Regions from separate parts of the Colwellia sp. BRX9-1 genome, predicted to be linked through region 4. Evidence: predicted binding sites of a transcription regulator. Region 4 holds the regulator's gene; each other region holds the start of a gene.
What was found. The regulator LexA, encoded in region 4, represses DNA repair genes until DNA is damaged. The targets are predictions, from matches to a motif close to TACTGTATNNNNATACAGTA.

Region 1 (4,839 bases), on a different contig from region 4:
ACAATATTGCGTACATAGTCAGCAAAAGGTTCGCCATTAAATATTTTTAAATACAACTCTCGTTGAAAAGTTTTAGCCAGTTCAGTCCAATCGGTGCGGACGCTTTCTAAGCCTTTAAAAATCAATTCTGATGAGCCATTCTTTTCTACAATGCCAGCATAACGCTTCTTAGTACCGACATCTTGCCCTCTGATGGTTGGCATCAAAAATTGGCTAAAATGTGTTTCAAACTCAATTTCAAGTTGGCTTTCTATCGCAAATTCTTTTTTAAGCGTTGCTTGCCACCTAAGATTAATTTTATCTTGTAAGGTTTTACCCAGCTTTTGACATTGCTGGTGACTAAAATCATCGTCAACACTGACAAAAATAGAATCGGTATCACCATAAATAACTTGATAACCATCATCTTCTAGCCACATTTTAGTGGTGATTAATAATTCATGGCTTCGTTTAGTGATTGAGCCCGATAAACGTGGATCAAAAAATCGACATCCCGTAGAGCCTAAGACCCCGTAAAACGAATTCATAATAATTTTTATCGCTTGCGACAATGCCGCATTTTTATCTTTTTTAGCGATATCACGCTCTAACCACAACTCATTAATAATTTCAGGTAAAAAATGCTTATCTCTAGAGAAATAAGCACCATCAAAACCTTTGATACTAGTTTCAGGTGATTGTAAACCTTCAATTAGGCCCATAGGATCAATATTAAAACTTCGAATAATAGAGGGGTAAAGACTTTTAAAATCAAGTACTAAAACATTTTTATATAAACCCGGAATAGAGTCCATCACATAACCACCAGGAGAAATTAGCCCTTGCAAGCCATCGCCCATATTGGGCGCAATATAACCACTACGGTGTAATTTAGGTAAATATAAATTGGTAAACGCTGCCACAGAGCCGCCAATACGGTCTATAGATAAACCAGTTAGTTTGGCGCGCAAACGCGTGAATTCTAGTAATAGAGATTGTTCAAAGATCAGGGTAACTAAATGGCAATCTTCAAGGTTATAAGCGGCTAAAGCTAGCTTGTCATTGGTAAAGTTGTCGTTAATCTCTTGCATTCTATTGTCAACATCATCAACCTTCTTCCCTTTACCTAATAAGGCATTGGCAACAAAATCAAGGGAAAAACTTGGAAAGTTATAAGTCGCGTTTTTTAGTAAATCAATACCATCAAGGACCACTCTGCCAGCGACATCAATAAATTTTTGCTCATTTTGACTACCGCCTGCCGAACGTGTTCGCCAGCGAGGTGACTTATCATTGCGGCCGATATTAAAAGGGATATTATAAATATCACAGCGTTTTTGTAGCAAATTAAAATCAAAGTTAATCACGTTCCAACCAATAAAAATGTCGGGGTCGTGGATTTTTATCCAAGCGATCAGCTCAGCGAGCAACGCTTGTTCATTGTCAAGCCAAACGATGTGCTCTGCGATTTCTGTCGCCTCAGCGTCAGATAACTTGGACTGCGTTATTTTTGCTAAAAACTTGTTTTGATCACCGATCATCAAAACACATTTTATCGGCTTACCATCAGACATTTTATGAGAATGTAAGCCAATAGAATAAAGCTCCCCTGCCATTGAACACTCAATATCAAGTGATACCATAGTTAAAGCAATATCATCAAGTAACTGAGTCTTATCCGTTGCACGGCATTTGTCACTATAAAAGGTAGCAAAGTTAGTCTGTGAAAACTGTTTGGCAGATTCGGTTACCGATGAAGCTGTTAACCGAGGGATAAATTCAATACCAGCGGTAATAAAGCGCTCCATTAAAAAGCGTTCATCAGGGCGAAAATCGTCTTCATAGCATTTTATTTGGGCTTGTTTTAAAACATCGCGTGCGCGATAGAATTCACGCATCGTTGAAAAATAAAAGCCACTGACGAGTTGTTGATTAAAGGTTTTAAGCGCAAGCGGGGTAACTTTAGCCGTTACTATTCGCTGCTCCGACAGGAGACTTTGCGCGAGTAGTTGCTGCGTTTGTTCAACAAAAAATAATGCCTGTTGATTTTGCACAATAACATTAACAGCACCTTGAAGGGTTTTAACCCATAAAGACAATTCGATACCTTGTTTGGTATCATAGGCTTGACGGGTTAATAAAAAGCCATAATTCAAGCTAGGCGTTAATTTTTCTACAGTTAATGACATTAATTATTTTAATTCGTTGCGGATAACGATAAACTGTTAATACATACAGCAGTATATACTCATCCTATTTGAAGATACAGGATTCAGCCTATTTAACTGGAATGAGTATATAACCTAATGAACCCTAAATGGCTAACAGCATGCTAAGCGATAAAATTAAAGTAGCAATTCGCACATCGTATAAAACCATTGGTGAAAATTTAGAAAACTTTCATCCAAGAAAACAGCAAACTTTTTTGATTGCCGAAATAGCTAAAACTCTTGCGGGAGAATACGATAAAGCGCGAAAAATTATTACCATAGAAGCCGGCACCGGTACGGGTAAATCCTTGGCTTATTCATTAGGCGCTATTCCGTTAGCGATGTCACGTCAAAAAAAGGTCTGTATTTCTACTGCAACAGTTGCGCTACAAGAACAATTAGTGGATAAAGATTTACCCTTCTTAAAAAAACATTCAGGCTTAGATTTTAATTTCACCTTAGTCAAAGGTCGCCAACGCTATGTTTGTCGGCAAAAATTAGCGCTGGCTGTCAGTCAAGACGATTCACCTCAGGCCGGTTTCACCTTTGCGCAAAAACCTAATGCCATGGATATAAAGCTATTACATCATTTACATAAAGCGTTAACGGATAATAAATGGCAAGGCGATCTAGATTCTTGGGCTGACCCTATCCCTCATCATTTATGGCAACAAATTCAATGTGACAAACACAGTTGTTTAAAACATTTAGCCGATCACACCCATTGCCCTTTTCATAAAGCTCGAGAAACCATGGAGTCTGCCGATGTGTTGGTCATTAACCATAGTTTATTACTGGCTGATTTAGAGCTTGGTGGAGGTGTTATTTTACCCTCGCCAGAAGACACTTTTTACATTATTGACGAAGCACATCATCTGCCTAAAGTAACCCGTGATCATTCAAGTGCGAATGTTGCCATTAAAGGTGCCATTGATTGGCTAACTAAGTTAAAAGAAACCGGCGATAAGATGGCAAAATTAATAAAGTCGACTTCGGCCATTTCACCCTCGTTAAAGTTAGGGGACGATTGCCAAGATTTATTAATGGAAATGCAAAAAGTAGCGAGCTTTATCGAAAACAATCAGGCGTTATATTTCAATGAAAAAGCTAAAGAAAATAGCCGTTTCTCTCGTGATGACGAGGCGGCATTATATCGTTTTGAAAACGGAATCGTTCCACCGAACTTAAAAAACTCAGCTAAAGATTTAGCAGAGCTCAGTAAAAAATGTTTAGGACATTGCAATAAGCTATATAATTTATTGATGGAGTCAGTGAAAGACGGGGAGTGTAAAATGTTTGTTGCCGAGCCCTTACTTGCAGAAGCTGGTTTTATGATCCAACGGTTAGAAAATTTCAACTCACTATGGAAAATGTATGCCAAAACAGACAGTGAGAAAGGCGCTCCAATGGCAAGGTGGTTCGAAAAACTGACAGGGAAACGTAGTGACTTTTTAGTGTCGGCTTCCCCTATTGAAGTTGGCTTTACCCTTGAAGATATTCTCTGGTCAAAATGTGAAGGGGCGGTATTATGTTCAGCCACTATTTTAGCATTGAATTCGTTTGAGCATTTTCGACGCCAGGTCGGTTTACAAACTAATGATGGCACCCAATATCAAAAAGTCGACTCACCGTTTGATTATCAAAATAATGCGCAACTTGTTATCGCTAAAATGAAAAATGAGCCAAGTAGCCCTCAGTTCACCGATGAATTAATTAATGAGTTACCGGCGTTAATTAAGCAAGAAAAAGCCTGTTTAGTGCTATTTTCTTCGTATTGGCAAATGGAACAAGTAGCTAAATCCTTACGAGAGCAGCACAAAATGGAGATTCTAGTTCAGGGTGAGCAGTCACGTCAGCATATTATAGAGGCCCATAGAAAACGCTGTGATGAAGATAAAACCAGTATAATTTTTGGCACACAAAGTTTTTCTGAGGGTCTAGATTTACCCGGTAAATATTTAACGAATTTGATTATTACCAAATTACCCTTCTCTGTGCCAACATCACCCGTTGAAGAAGCACAAGCTGAATACATTACCGCTAAAGGCGGCAATCCTTTTATGTCGATTTCAGTGCCAGAAACATCCAAAAAACTGATTCAAGCGACAGGAAGATTACTGCGAAATGAGAAAGATACCGGTATCATTACTTTAATGGATAAACGTTTAGTGACCAAGCGCTATGGTAAGCAATTACTTGATTCTTTACCGCCCTATCAAATTATTTCAAAAGGATAAGCTTTGACTAACCTCACTAAGCGTGCAAAAGCGTCAAACTCAACTAATCGTCGATTATCTAAGAGTCGCGCATTAAAAGATGTTAAGCCTCGCCCTGCCCCAGCAGATCGAGTGTTAGTACTTTTCAATAAACCCTTTGATGTACTGTCACAATTTACTGACGATCAGCAGCGTAAAACCTTAAAAGATTTTATTCCGATTAAAGACGTTTATGCCGCTGGGCGTTTAGACCGCGACAGTGAAGGCTTATTGTTGCTGACCAATGACGGGAAATTGCAGCACAAACTGGCTAACCCAACCGAAAAAACTGAAAAAACCTATTGGGCACAAGTCGAGGGTGTACCACAGCAAGCTGATTTACAAAAACTTCGAAAGGGTGTAGAACTAAAAGATGGCCAAACGTTACCAGCGAA
Region 2 (4,839 bases), on a different contig from region 4:
CATTAAAATTATGTCAGCACCCACCCACGCGGCATCAAAACCTGTGGTGATGATACCCAATTGTGCGGCAACGCGTCATGTCCATTTTCACTTAGATGGTTCTGGTCCGGCTAACTTAACACCACCAAAATTAGAAGACTGGCCAGAAATAACCTGGGAAGTCGGTGAAAACGTGCGTCGTGTTAATGTTGATACCTTGAAAAAATCCGATATCAGTAGCTGGAAAACCGGTGAAACTGTATTACTGAGCGGGACTATCTTAACCGGACGTGATGCTGCCCATAAACGTATTCAAGATATGCTAGCCAAGGGCGAAAAGTTACCAGTAGACTTTACTGACAAGTTTATTTACTACGTAGGTCCTGTCGATGCTATTGGCGATGAAGCAGTTGGCCCAGCTGGCCCAACGACAGCAACACGCATGGATAAATTTACAGAAATGATGCTCTCTGAAACAGGGTTACTTGGCACTATTGGCAAGGCTGAACGTGGTGCCGAGACCGTTGAAACCATCAAAAACCATAAGTCAGTTTATCTAATGGCCGTCGGTGGTGCTGCATACTTAGTATCAAAAGCTATTAAAAAAGCAAGAGTTGTTGCTTTTGAAGATATGGGGATGGAAGCTATTTACGAATTCGAAGTTGAAGATATGCCAGTCACTGTAGCTGTTGATAGCCAAGGAGAGTCGGCTCATGTCACGGGTCCTGCTATTTGGAAAGCTAAGATTGAAGTGCAAGATGCCAAATCAAAAAATTAATTGATGCTTGTGTAAGCAAATAATTTTAAAACAAGCGCCTTAGGGCGCTTTTTTATTGACGATAATAAGTTGAGAATATTGTCTATACTAAAAGAACATTATTAAAATTAAGTTTTGAAAACATTAACTATGACTAACACTAACCTGCGCACTGTTACTATTATTTATTATATTGAAGATTCACTTGAGTTAATGCACTTTGTTGGACAATTTGCAGAAAATGCCAGTGGGCGGGTCATTATTCCGGAAAAATTTAAAGAAGATAAATCGATTGTTGCTGTGTGTGATGGAGAAATAACCATTCTTAATAAAGTTGGCGATCGCATTCATCTTATCAATGATTATTAAATATGGACTTGTTAATGAACAAGCTTAGAATAAACTTAACCTGAGTATATTTCTATGGTTTAATACTGATAATATTTACAGTGTTACTGATGTGACTTTATGCCTATCGATGAACTCCTTGTTTTTTTAGAGAAAATCCCTACCGAAATTTTTATGCTGTTTAGCGTTATTCTATTGGTATTGTGTTTTTTAATCAGCTTTATAGTGTTTTTTAAAATAAAAAAAATGTCACTACAGTTGTCTTTGCAACATGAAAAGTTACAGCTATTGTTTGAAAAATTAACCGTTGATAGTGAAGTCTCAAATAAATATCAACAGCAACAACAGCAGCAAACTAGCTTTAATCATCAACAATTGGCAAACCAACAAGTTGAGTTAAAGACTTATTTTGAACAACAAATCTCTGACTTTAAAATTAAGCTGTTGTATCAACATGCTGAGCAAGGTGAGAAGCAGTCATCGAGTTTACATGCAAGTAGTGAAAAGTTACACCGCGCATTACACGAGCACCAAGTCGTTTTTAATCAGAATCAGCTAAAATCGGTTGATCAACTTGTTGAACACCTAAATCGAGTGACGCACATTAGCCGCGAAGAGTTAACTAAGTCATTGCAAGCATCGAGTGAGCAAATGGCTAAACGTATTGATGGATTAACCGTCTCTACCGATAACCGCTTGAAAGAAATTAGCGGGCAAGTAGAGAAACGTTTAGCGGAAGGGTTTGAGAAAACAACAAAAACCTTTAATGATATTTTGCAACGCCTTGCCTTGATTGATGACGCGCAAAAGAAGATAACGGAACTTTCCTCAAACGTCGTCAGCTTACAAGAAGTATTAAGTGATAAGCGTTCGCGGGGGGCTTTTGGCGAAGTTCAGCTTAACAGTTTAATTCGCAACGTGATCCCCGAGCAAAACTTTTCTTTACAGCACACTTTATCAAATGGAAAAATTGCTGATTGTATTTTATTTTTACCTGAGCCAACCGGTAATGTCGTTATTGACTCTAAGTTCCCTTTAGAAAACTATAAGAAAATGCTGGATAACCAATTAGGGGAACATGATCGAAAATCGGCAGAGCGTCAATTTAAACTCGACATAAAAAAACATATTAACGATATTAGTTCTAAATACTTAATTGAAAAAGAAACCGCCGACGGCGCTATTATGTTTATTCCTGCAGAAGCTATCTTTGCTGAAATTCATGCACATCAAGGTGATTTAGTTGATTACGCCAATAAAAAACGAGTATGGCTGGCATCGCCAACCACGTTAATGGCTATATTAACAACGTCACGCTCGGTACTAAAAGATGAAGCAACCCGTAAGCAAATACATGTTATTCAAGCGCATCTCTCACACTTATCTCAGGACTTTAGTCGTTTTAAATCTCGTTTTGCCAATTTAGCAAAGCACATAGACCAAGCGGCGAGTGACGTAAAACAAATCCATACCTCTGCAGATAAAATATCGTCACGCTTTGATAAAATTGAACAGGTTGAGTTGAAAAATGAAAGTGATGAAAAGCCCACTGGTACAGACAGTAAAATAGATAATGAGCAAGCTCTACCTGTTGTTTAACCTGATTGCTTCTCTACCCTTTAGCGATAACTTAATCTAAGGAGTTAATCTTGTTGCAAAGAATTAAAGGACTAAAAACTCTGTTTATTAGTTTAGGCACAGTTGCTTTAGTTTATTTTTTGATGATGAAAAGCCAAGCTTTTTGGCTAAAGCAAGTAGTGATTGTCGAACAATTATTAGTGGTGTTCTTGGCTGTTGTGATCGTCTTTGCCAGTTATTTTAATCGTAGCAGGTTAGCCTACTTATCATTATTGTGGCTTTTATATTACGCCAGTATTACTTTTTCACCGCATTGGTCAACTTGGTTACTGCAGCAGGGGGATTGGTTAACGTTATTTGGCTGTAGTGTTTTACTTTTATTGTCTTTGATAAAAGACCGTGGCGTCATCTCAATTCATGGTCTTTATCGATTAGTCGCTATCGCCTTAGTGGCTATCATTAGTTATGCTTGGTTAACGATGAGTGAGCCAATTATCATTTTTGTACAAACCTTTCCCCATATTGCAGGCTTTAGTAAGGTTATTCGTTTAGAGTTACCACTAGCTTTATGCACTATGGTTATTGTTTGGCGAGCAGTGATTAAAGCGGATTTAGTGACTTCAGCGGTTGCGCTTTCTTTACTGTTTTGGCTATGTTATCAATATCAATTAATTGAGCTACCGCTAAGTTTAACGCTGGCATTACTCAGTTTGTATTTCGTGTTAGTCATTGTTGTCGACGCTTATTTTCTTGCCTATCGAGATGACTTAACGGGCTTACCATCGCGTCGGGCGCTCAATCAGTTAGCCTTATCACTTGGACGAAACTACACCCTTGCTATGCTAGACATTGATCATTTTAAAAAGTTTAATGATACCTATGGCCATGATATTGGCGACCAAGTATTAAAACTAGTGGCAAAAAAAATTGGCAACGTTAAAGGGGGAGGGAAAGCATTTCGCTATGGCGGAGAAGAGTTTACCATCGTATTTACTGGTAAAACTATTGAGCAAGCCTTAACTGAGTTAGAAGCGGTACGTCAAGCTATTGAAACCTATAAAATTGTCATTCGTCAGCCACAAAGAAAAACAAAACAACAACGAAACGCTAAAAAAGTAAGTAAAAATAGTGAGTTTAAAACGGTCAATGTCACTATTTCAATTGGCGTTGCAGTACGGGAAAGTAAACAAAGCTTTGAACAAGCGTTAAAGTGCGCGGATCAAGCGTTATACAAAGCTAAGAACAAAGGGCGAAACAACGTTAGTGTTTAAAGCGGGCTAAATATGATGATTGTTTGCAAGTATAAGACTGGACCAGCAAAAATCATCGTTCACAAGCAAGGTGAACCACGCTCATGCAAAGCATCATTATTGAGCAAGCCTTGCATTGTTTATTGACGTTAACGTGACCAGTGATATTATTAATCGCCACCGAGCACAAATTACCGGCTCCCCTGAACTTGCTTCAGGGGCTGATGTTAAAAGGCTGTAATAATGCTGGGTAAGCCAGTTATTAACGCTTAATTTAATATCGCAACGTTAACAAAAACCACACTTAACAATAGTGGGCAGACAAAACGAAGGTAATTTCCCCAAATGGGTAGCCACTTCCTGCCTTCTTGTAGCGCTTTATCACGTAATTTATTACCTCTATTCCATAACCAACCGACCACAATAAAGTAGAATAAACAACTTAATGGCTGCAATATGGTTGTTAATGCTCGAATCACTAAACCAAATAATTCGTCAAAAAAAGCAATTAACAACATGCTAGCACAAAGCACCACGAAGGAGACTAGCCATGTCGCTTTTGAACGAGTAAAGCTTTTGTCTTCCATTAAATAAGATACAGGTACTTCAGTTGAAGAAATAGTTGAAGTTAATGCCGCAATGGATAACAACAAGAAGAAACAGCTTGAGACAATCAAGCCGACATTACCCATTGAATTGAACAGCTCAGGTAATATCTTAAAGATTAACTGTCCTTCACCAATCAACTCGTTATTACTGAAAACTTCAACTCCGGCTTCTTGAGCAACAAAAAGTGCCGGTATGATTAACAGACCGGCCATAAAAGCGATAAAAGTATCAAGTGCGGTGATAGAAATGGCTAATTTACCGATATCTTTACCTTTTTGCATGTACGAGCCGTACACCATCATACCGCCTACGCCAATA
Region 3 (4,839 bases), on a different contig from region 4:
TAATGAAATTTCCTCTATTGTTAACGCTTCAAGCCCAGACAAACGACAAGCAATTTTCCTTGCGCTGATTTCCCTAGGTTTTACATTGGCAACCGCATCCGCCATACCTTTTATATGCGCTGGCGTTGTACCACAACAGCCACCAATAATGTTAAGGAATCCCGACTCAGCCCACTCATTGACATGAACATTCATATCTTCGACGCTGAAATCGTATTCACCAAAGGCATTAGGCAAGCCTGCATTAGGATGAGCTGAAACAGCAAAGTCTGATATTCGACTCAATTCTGCCACATATTGTCTTAGTTCAACCGGACCTAATGCACAGTTCAAACCAAATGAAATAGGTTTTGCGTGGCGCAATGAATTATAAAAAGCTTCGGTGGTTTGCCCAGACAATGTTCTGCCTGATGCATCAGTAATGGTACCCGAGACCATTACTGGTAAACGTAACTGCAATTCATCAAAAACAGTTTCAACCGCAAAAATAGCCGCTTTAGCATTTAAGGTATCAAAGATAGTCTCAATAAGAATAATATCTGAGCCACCTTCAATCAGTGCTTTCGTTGATTCTATATAGGCATCTTTTAATTGATCAAAAGTCACATTACGATAAGCAGGATCGTTAACATCGGGTGAAATAGAACATGTTCTGTTCGTTGGCCCTAAAACACCGGCAACAAACCTAGGCTTATCAGGGTTTTTAGCGGTGAATTCATCCGCTGCTGCACGGGCTATTTGTGCCGCCGCTAAATTGATTGCCGCACTGTAAGACTGCATATCGTAATCTGCCATTGCGATCGTCGTGGCATTAAAAGTATTCGTTTCAAGAATATCAGCACCCGCTTCAAGGTATTCATAGTGAATAGCTTTAATTACCTCGGGTTGTGTAAGCACTAACATATCATTATTGCCTTTGACATCAAGATGCCAATCAGCAAACTGTTCACCTCGGTAATCTTGTTCTTCAAATTTGTAGGCTTGGATCATCGTCCCCATAGCACCATCTAAAATAAGAATTCTTTTTTGTATTTGTTGCTCAAGACGACTAAATGATGCTGATTTTTTCATACTATTTCTCTACTTTTACTTTCAAACTTAATTTAATGGCTAGATATATCCGACACTGTTTATATTTCTGCGTCTGGGTGTATTGCTTTAATATTTGTTGCGTCTAGCTTGTACGGTGTGATCTGATAGACATAATAGTTTAGCCAATTAGTAAATAATAAACTGGCATGACTACGCCATGAACTGTGTGGCACTTTTGTTATATCATCATTAATATAGTAATTATTGGGCATAACTGCATCAACATCAGCCTTAAGGTCACGTTGAAACTCTTCATCTAGCGTGGTTGAGTCATATTCTGGATGACCAGTTAAATAGACCTGCTGTTTATTTTTGCTCGCGACCACATAAACGCCTGCTTGTGGAGATTCAGCAACAATCTTTAATTCAGGAATTGATAGGTAATCAGACTTATCAATATATCCAAATCGTGAGTGTGGGACATTAAAAAATTCTTCAAAGCCGCGGGTAAGCTGTTCTTTTTGGTCAACAGGGCTATGCTGAAAAACACCAGATAATTTTTCTTTTCTTAAATGTCGTCGCAATCCATAGTGATGATATAGAGCGGCATGAGCAGCCCAACAAGAAAACATTGTTGAGGTGACATTTTCTTCAGCCCAATCAAATATTTCACAAATTTTATCCCAGAAGGTTACTTTTTCGTATTCCATTAACGCCAATGGTGCACCGGTTATAATTAAGCCATCGTATTGAGTATTTTTAATGTCATCAAAGAGGCGGTAAAAATTATCTAAGTGCTCTTTCGGCGTATGTTTGGATTCATTGGCGTGAATACGTACAAAATCGACATTTATTTGTAAAGGTGTATTAGACAATACCCGTAATATTTGAACTTCTGTTTCAATTTTATTAGGCATTAGATTGAGAATAGCGACTTTCATTGGGCGAATTTCTTGACTTGCCGCTCTACGCTCAGACATTACAAAAATATTTTCTTCACCTAAAATAGACAAAGCAGGTAATAAATCTGGAATTTTAATGGGCATAGCGTTTACCTAATCAAATAATGTCAAACAAGCATGAACACTTCGTTCTCTACTTTCATTTATTAACTTATATTATGGCTACCAATCAACATACAGGTTTCGACTAACTCGAGCACTACGAATGATAACGGATATATAAATATTATCATTTTATGGTACGTGTATTTTTAGCTATGTCAACATCTAAACGTATAGACGTCTATAATGTTTTTTACGTTAATATTATTTGTCATCTATAACCCTAGCGAGTAAATATTGGTGGAACTAACCTAATAGAGTGCTACGTAGAAAAAGGGGGGGTATTCGGGCAGTAAAGATGCTTAGGTAAAACACTATATCAGCCTATTAAAGAACGATGGCATAAGAGAGCAAAGTCATTAATTAGATATAAAAAAGCCACTGTAAATACAGTGGCTTAATAATTGTTTAAACTTTTATGTTTAATGTGTAATGTTTATTCTACAGCTTCTTCTTCTTTAGCTGGTTTTTCACTTGCTCTTACACTTTTAATTAACAGTAAGTCGCGTAAACGCTTATCAAGTTCTTTTGCCATTTCAGGTTTTTCTGCTAAAGATTTAGCCGCATTTGCTTTACCTTGGCCAATACGATCGCCATTGTAGCTATACCAAGAACCGGCTTTTTCAACCATGTTATGCAAAACGCCTAAATCAATTAATTCACCTAAGCTGTTAATACCTTCGCCATATAAAATCTGAAATTCTGCTTGTTTAAAAGGAGGCGCTATTTTGTTTTTAACCACTTTTACGCGAGTTTCGTTACCAATAATTTCGTCGCCTGCTTTTACAGCACCGATACGTCGAATATCTAAACGAACAGAAGCATAAAACTTAAGTGCATTACCACCCGTTGTGGTTTCAGGAGAACCAAACATTACACCAATTTTCATACGAATTTGGTTAATGAAAATAATCATGGTATTTGATTTTTTCAAGTTACCTGTCAACTTACGCATTGCTTGTGAAAGCATACGGGCTTGTAATCCCATATGAGAGTCACCCATATCGCCTTCAATTTCTGCTTTTGGTGTAAGTGCAGCAACAGAATCGACAACAATAACGTCTATAGCACCTGAACGCGTTAGCATGTCACAAATTTCCAATGCTTGCTCACCGGTATCAGGCTGAGAAACAAGTAATTCGTTGATGTTAACACCTAACTTTTCAGCATAAATAGGGTCAAGTGCATGCTCAGCATCAACAAAGGCACAAACCTTACCGTTACGCTGAGCTTCAGCAATAACTTCAAGCGTTAACGTTGTTTTACCACTTGATTCAGGACCATAAATTTCAACAACACGCCCAAGTGGCAAACCACCCGCACCGAGTGCAACATCAAGCGCCAATGAACCTGTAGAAATGGTTTCAACATCCATGGTGTTATTATCACCAAGCTTCATAATTGAGCCTTTACCAAATTGTCTTTCAATTTGACTTAATGCTGCTGCTAATGCTTTTTCTTTATCATCTTTCATGTTTGTTCCGCCGATGTTGCTAAGATTTCGTTTTGATGAAGCAAGTATACTGTATGACCGTACAGTATCAAGCTTTTTTACAACTATTTTAATTATATTATCAAAAACAAAACAAGGTGACTTTTAAGTAATTGATAAGTAATAAAATAACAAGCATCAATAACTTTTAACTATTACTCATCAAAAAGTTACTATTTATATTATCACGGTAAAATCCTTGCCTAAACTTTATCGTATCCAGTAAAAGTTTTAGTTAAATAAATAGAGTCTAAATTTGCCAGTTATGGCATAATTGCCACCTTACTCTTTCATTGAACTTATGAGTTACCGCATAGAAATGACGACAGCAAACTTAGACTTATCCTCACACACACCTATGATGCGCCAGTACTTAACCATTAAAGCTGAGTTCCCTCATATTTTAATTTTTTATCGCATGGGTGACTTTTACGAGTTATTTTTTGATGATGCGAAAAAAGCATCTGATTTGCTCGACATTTCATTAACCGCTCGCGGCAAGACAGGTGGCAATGCAATACCTATGGCGGGCGTTCCCTATCATGCGGTGGAAAATTATCTAGCAAAATTAGTACAACTGGGTGAATCTGTTGCCATTTGTGAACAAATTGGTGACCCAGCAACCAGTAAAGGCCCTGTTGAACGTAAAGTTGTTAGGGTTATTACCCCAGGTACGGTGAGTGATGAAGCATTATTACTTGATAAACATGACAACCTAATTGTTGCGGTAAGTGAAGGTCATAATAAGTCATCGCAACGCTTTGGGCTGTCTTATCTTGATATGACCAGTGGTCGCTTTGTACTGACTGAGCCAAATACCATTGAACAGTTACAAGCTGAACTACAGCGTTTATCTCCTGCTGAATTACTCTACAGTGAATCGTTCTCAGTGCCAGAGTTACTAAAAGGCTATCAAGGATTAAGAAGAAGACCTGAATGGGAGTTTGATTTAGACACAGCTACTAATTTACTAAATACACAATTTGGCACTAAAGAACTTTCTGGCTTTGGTGTTGGTGATAAATCATTAGGCTTAATGGCTGCTGGTTGTTTATTTCAATATGTAAAAGAATGTCAACGCAGTGCGCTTCCTCACATTCGAGCCATTATTTGTGAGTCTTCTGCTTCTGGTGTCATTTTAGATGCGGCAACTCGTCGTAATTTAGAACTCACGCAAAACTTACAAGGTGGCTTTGAAAATACCCTAGCATCGGTATTAGACAAGTCAGCGACACCAATGGGTTCTAGATT
Region 4 (4,839 bases):
TGCTCGGACAATGGCTTTGTCTTCACTATTAAGAATTGAGCTGAGTAATTTATGGTTGGTCTGTATTAACTCTTTTTGTTCTTGTTGCTGAGTGAAAGCGTTTTCCTTAAATTCGAGCGTGTTTTTTCTTTTATTGTAAGCAATAAGAATGACTAAAATAAAAGCAATAACGCCCCAAATACCAATAACAAAAGACTGCCAGAAAGAATTTGTAATGTAGTGTGCCCCAACTTCTAAACCAACGATATGAATGCTAAAAATAATACTCACCAGCAATAAAATGTAAAATTCGGGAAAGGTATCTTTTGAAATAGGTTTGGTCGGTCTTTGAATGTTTAATGATGCACTTGCGGCAAAAATAAGACCACAGTATGGGATTAACGCTATTAAGCTGTTCGTATAATTGTCTTTATAAAGGGCTTGCTCTTGAAGAAGAAAATAACTATTAGTGTTATCAACTAACAAAGCTAATGAGGCAATGGCTAATGGCCAATAAATAGCGCGCCAAAATTTTTCATGACAAAAAATAACACAGCTGATTAGTCTAATAAAAATGAGGCCAGAAATGGTGATATGAAATAATAATGACGGTAATAACCTGTGATCTAACGCTTTTGAAAACTCTTCTGGCAGCAGTACGAAATAACAAAAACAGGTGACTGTAAAAAATAGTGCTGGCACTCGACCCGCAATGTATTTATTGAGTGGCGTTTCGCTGAGATGCGGGTTGGTTTCTATGGCCAGTAAGATAAAAAAGTAACTGAACAAAGAGAAAAAATCTTGCAGGATCGGGGGGGTGTTTATGTAGTTACCTGCGAAGATAACACCCGAAATAAGATCAATGATAATAGCGAGAGAGAAAAACTGCCAGAACAATTTTAATGAACGTGATCTGGTCTGTAAATAGCTATGAACAACAAAGAATACTGCGGTAGCCTGTAATAATATAGTAGGAAGTGATAGCAAAAAAGCAGAGGAAATATCAAGCGTGCTGGTGATCGTTGCATAGGGTAATAAGGTTAAAATTATTGTAATAAATAAAAGTGTTTTTTTATTAAAATATAGCAATGATGTGATCCAATATTAAAGTGACGTTTAGTATGTTGCCTAATCATGAGGCTAATTATTTTCTCCTTTAATAAATATAGTATACATTAATTTAACACTATATAAATGAATAGCCAGCTTTCACTGGCTATTTATATCGTTGAGTAAAAAGGCTAATTTTTCAATATTAGCATTCGACAATTGCCGATAATCAAAATAGGGACACACAATTAAATTTTTAGCTTTATCAATAGCAAATTGCTCATCTAGCCAAGTGAAATTAGCGTTTAGTTGATTTGTCGCTAACAAATTTTTGGCGTAGGTTTTTCCACAAATAATATGCAGAGTTTGCTTAGTGGTTGATAACTGAGGCGGAGAAAATAATAAAGCCGTTTGAGAGCCTTGCTGCAGCAAAAATCGCTCTCGATATTTTTGCCAAGTTGGCGCAAGTGTTGAGTAAGCGAATTTTTCTTTATCGAGTGCGTAAAGCAGCTTCGCATAAACATTGAAAACTTTCCGCCAACCATTGCCACAAGCTTGATTAACCATCTCTATTTCGCCCAAGGTTAGCGGCGATAGACAAGATAATTGCTGATATTCAAGCATACTCGGTTTATTGCCAATATAAACGGCGACGCTAAAGTTTGAGCAACCTAAACCAATAACATTCAATGGTACTTAACTCATTTTACGTGGGGGGTATGTTGAATTGTAAATTTATAATCGAGACAAGTAAAACGTCCTTAAAATTTTTTTGCTTGAATGTATGTAGTTACTGGTAAAGTTAGATCGATTGAAGATTATCAATGTCTAACAGATAACTAATATAAAATGTTAATATCGTATAGCTTTCTATGGCTATTTAAAGGTCCACGCGAGAAGTTTATCGAAAAAAATGACATTACAAGGGTAATGGTTTCAAATTTTGTTGGAGAAAACTGTTTTATATTTTATATTTGTGGCAGCTAAAAATATATTGCTTAGCTGCTGTTTAACATGACTACAGTATCAATAATGAATTCTAAAAAAAAATGATGGAGCGCAGCTATGAATGAAAAAATTGCAGCACTTAAGTCAGACCTAGCGCTACTTAAAGAACAATTTAGTAAAAAAATTACTGATGCAGAAACTCGTTTAAAAAATATGATTGAACAAGAAAGCTTAGATACTTCGGTTGAACGTGGCTATAAAATTCAAGCTTCTTTTGAAGAGCCAGCAGATTCTTTAGCTAATGGTGAATGTGTAATTTTACTGCATGGGCTTGCACGTTCGGCTAACTCCATGAAAGCTATTGAAAAACGATTGTTAGCAGAAGGATATTTTGTGATAAATATCAACTACCCTTCTAGAGATTATTCGATAGAAGAGTTGGCTGAAAAAGTGATTTCTAAAGCGCTATTAATTTGTGAAAATCGCCAAGTTAACTTTGTTACCCATTCAATGGGCGGTATATTAGTTCGCCAATATTTAAGTATGCATAAAATACCTAATTTACATAAAGTCGTGATGCTAGGTCCACCAAACAAAGGCAGTGAAGTTGTTGATAAACTAAAAAATACACCTGGTTTTAGTTTCATCAATGGTGATGCGGGTATGCAATTAGGTACCGGCGAATTCAGTGTCCCTAGTAACCTTGGCAATGCTAATTTTGATTTGGGTGTTATTGCCGGTAATCAAAGTATTAATTGGATATTATCAACACTTATTCCTGATAAAGATGATGGTAAAGTTTCGGTTGCTAGTACCAAACTTGATGGTATGAATGATCACATTGAAATGGAAACGACCCATCCATTTATGATGAAAAACGAAAAAGTTATCGAACAAGTTATCCATTATTTAAAATCAGGGAGTTTTCAAAAATAATTCGACTAGAAAACTTGCCTTTACTAACGACCTGTATATACTCACAGTAACAACTGTGTAAATTTACAGGCTCCCTATGCTAAATGAAATCAGCGAATTACGCCCTCTAACGAACCGACAACAACAAGTTTTTGATCTGATCAAAGACAAAATAAGCGATACGGGCATGCCACCAACGCGTGCTGAAATAGCCAAGTTTTTTGGCTTTAAATCAGCAAATGCAGCAGAGGAACATTTAAAAGCTTTGGCTAAAAAAGGCTATATAGAAATGTTGCCAGGTACTTCTCGCGGCATTCGTTTGACTGAGAAGTTAATGGAAGAAGCCGGTTTACCTTTAATCGGCAGAGTGGCTGCAGGTGAACCTATTTTAGCTGCAGAGCATGTTGAAGATCATTACAAAGTTGATGGTAATTTGTTCCACCCAGCTGCTGATTACTTATTGAGAGTTAATGGCGAAAGCATGAAAAATATCGGCATACTTGATGGTGACTTGTTAGCGGTTCATCAAACGACCGATGTACAGAATGGCCAAGTAATTGTTGCTCGTGTCGAAGAAAATGTTACGGTTAAACGTTATAAACGAGAAGGTAACATCGTTTACTTACATGCTGAAAATGATGACTTCTCTCCTATAAAAGTCGATTTGTCTGATCAAGAGTTTAATATTGAAGGGTTGGCTGTTGGCGTTATTCGCTCGGCAGACTGGATGTAATTAAGTTAACCTATCCAATAAACTTGGTGGTAACTAAGCCAATTTATCTAACAAATATAGTATTAAATATGTAAAACTGCTCCGCAAACTTTAGTGTATAAAATAGGCTAAAGTTTGCTTTTCTAACCTTTCGTATTCTTTTCATGCAAACCTTTCTCTTTACTAAGAATAATTTTCATTCTAAAGCCCATTCAAACAACTTTATCTTTCTCTGATTAAAAAACAACCAAGATCAATTTTTACAATACGCGTATTTATACTCAGCTGTTTATTTTTAATACTACGGCTACAGCCCTTTGTTATTAGGCCTTTGCCTGTATTAGAGTTGATACTCTATTGTTTTTATTGGTTTTTATTTTAAAATAGCTCGATTTTTAAATTGACCCAGATCAACTTTTAAGTAATTCTAGTTTGGAATGTGTACAAATATAAATATAAGGCGATGTTGTCGACGCTAACTGGTTGATAACAAAATCGCTAAGAAAATAATAAAAATCCGTACTAAAGGATGTGTTTTGTCCTAGGTATCAAGTTTTAAACTTTTATAGGGTGAAGGAGATGTCGTGTGAAAAGACGTAACCTAGGTTGGCTGTTGTTGGGGAGTGTTCTTTCCAGTTCAGCTTGGGCAGATATGCAATTAAATCTGACCAAGGGTGTAACAGAAGTAAGTAGAGATGTTTACGATCTACATATGCTCGCAATGTATATATGTGTAGCAATTGGTGTGGTCGTTTTTGGTGCTATGTTTTGGTCAATGGTTTTCCATCGAAAATCCAAAGGGGCTAAATCAGCAGATTTTCATGAAAGTACAAAAGTAGAAATCCTCTGGACAGCAATTCCCATTGTCATTCTTATCGCTATGGCTGTACCAGCAACAAAAACACTGATTGAAATGGAAAATAACGACGATTCTGACGTTACCATTCAAGTTACCGCCTCTCAGTGGAAATGGCATTACAAATATTTTGATCAAGATATTGAGTTCTACTCCGTTTTATCGACGCCAAGATCACAGTATGAAACACAAGAAGGTAAACACCTTAATGTTGATGCTGGCGATAAAGTCAAAGGTGAAAATTACCTACTCGAAGTTGATAAACACCTTGTCATTCCAGTTAATAAAAAAGTACGATTTTTAATCACTTCTGACGACGTTATTCATGCTTGGTGGGTACCTGCTTTTGCTGTAAAGCAAGATGCTAACCCAGGATTTA

Region 1: the regulator LexA is predicted to act here: its motif matches at 2,200-2,219, upstream of H4J76_RS15290 (DNA polymerase II).
Region 2: the regulator LexA is predicted to act here: its motif matches at 1,169-1,188, upstream of H4J76_RS03035 (DNA recombination protein RmuC).
Region 3: the regulator LexA is predicted to act here: its motif matches at 3,618-3,637, upstream of recA (recombinase RecA).

The regions. Positions count from the first base shown of each region.
Region 1 covers NZ_JACGVM010000018.1:28,003-32,841, forward strand. Annotated here, with positions in the region: gene H4J76_RS15290 (DNA polymerase II) at 1-2,168, opposite strand, end outside; gene dinG (ATP-dependent DNA helicase DinG) at 2,309-4,426, shown strand; gene H4J76_RS15300 (pseudouridine synthase) at 4,430-4,839, shown strand, end outside.
Region 2 covers NZ_JACGVM010000002.1:100,687-105,525, reverse strand. Annotated here, with positions in the region: gene H4J76_RS03045 (fumarate hydratase) at 1-757, shown strand, start outside; gene H4J76_RS03040 (TIGR02922 family protein) at 887-1,105, shown strand; gene H4J76_RS03035 (DNA recombination protein RmuC) at 1,331-2,683, shown strand; gene H4J76_RS03030 (diguanylate cyclase) at 2,734-3,933, shown strand; gene H4J76_RS03025 (sodium-dependent transporter) at 4,182-4,839, opposite strand, start outside.
Region 3 covers NZ_JACGVM010000027.1:33,096-37,934, forward strand. Annotated here, with positions in the region: gene metH (methionine synthase) at 1-1,071, opposite strand, end outside; gene metA (homoserine O-succinyltransferase) at 1,131-2,078, opposite strand; gene recA (recombinase RecA) at 2,533-3,570, opposite strand; gene mutS (DNA mismatch repair protein MutS) at 3,908-4,839, shown strand, end outside.
Region 4 covers NZ_JACGVM010000008.1:140,411-145,249, reverse strand. Annotated here, with positions in the region: gene H4J76_RS09985 (ATP-binding protein) at 1-1,068, opposite strand, end outside; gene H4J76_RS09980 (DUF6942 family protein) at 1,189-1,719, opposite strand; gene H4J76_RS09975 (alpha/beta fold hydrolase) at 2,095-2,913, shown strand; gene lexA (transcriptional repressor LexA) at 2,990-3,625, shown strand; gene coxB (cytochrome c oxidase subunit II) at 4,191-4,839, shown strand, end outside.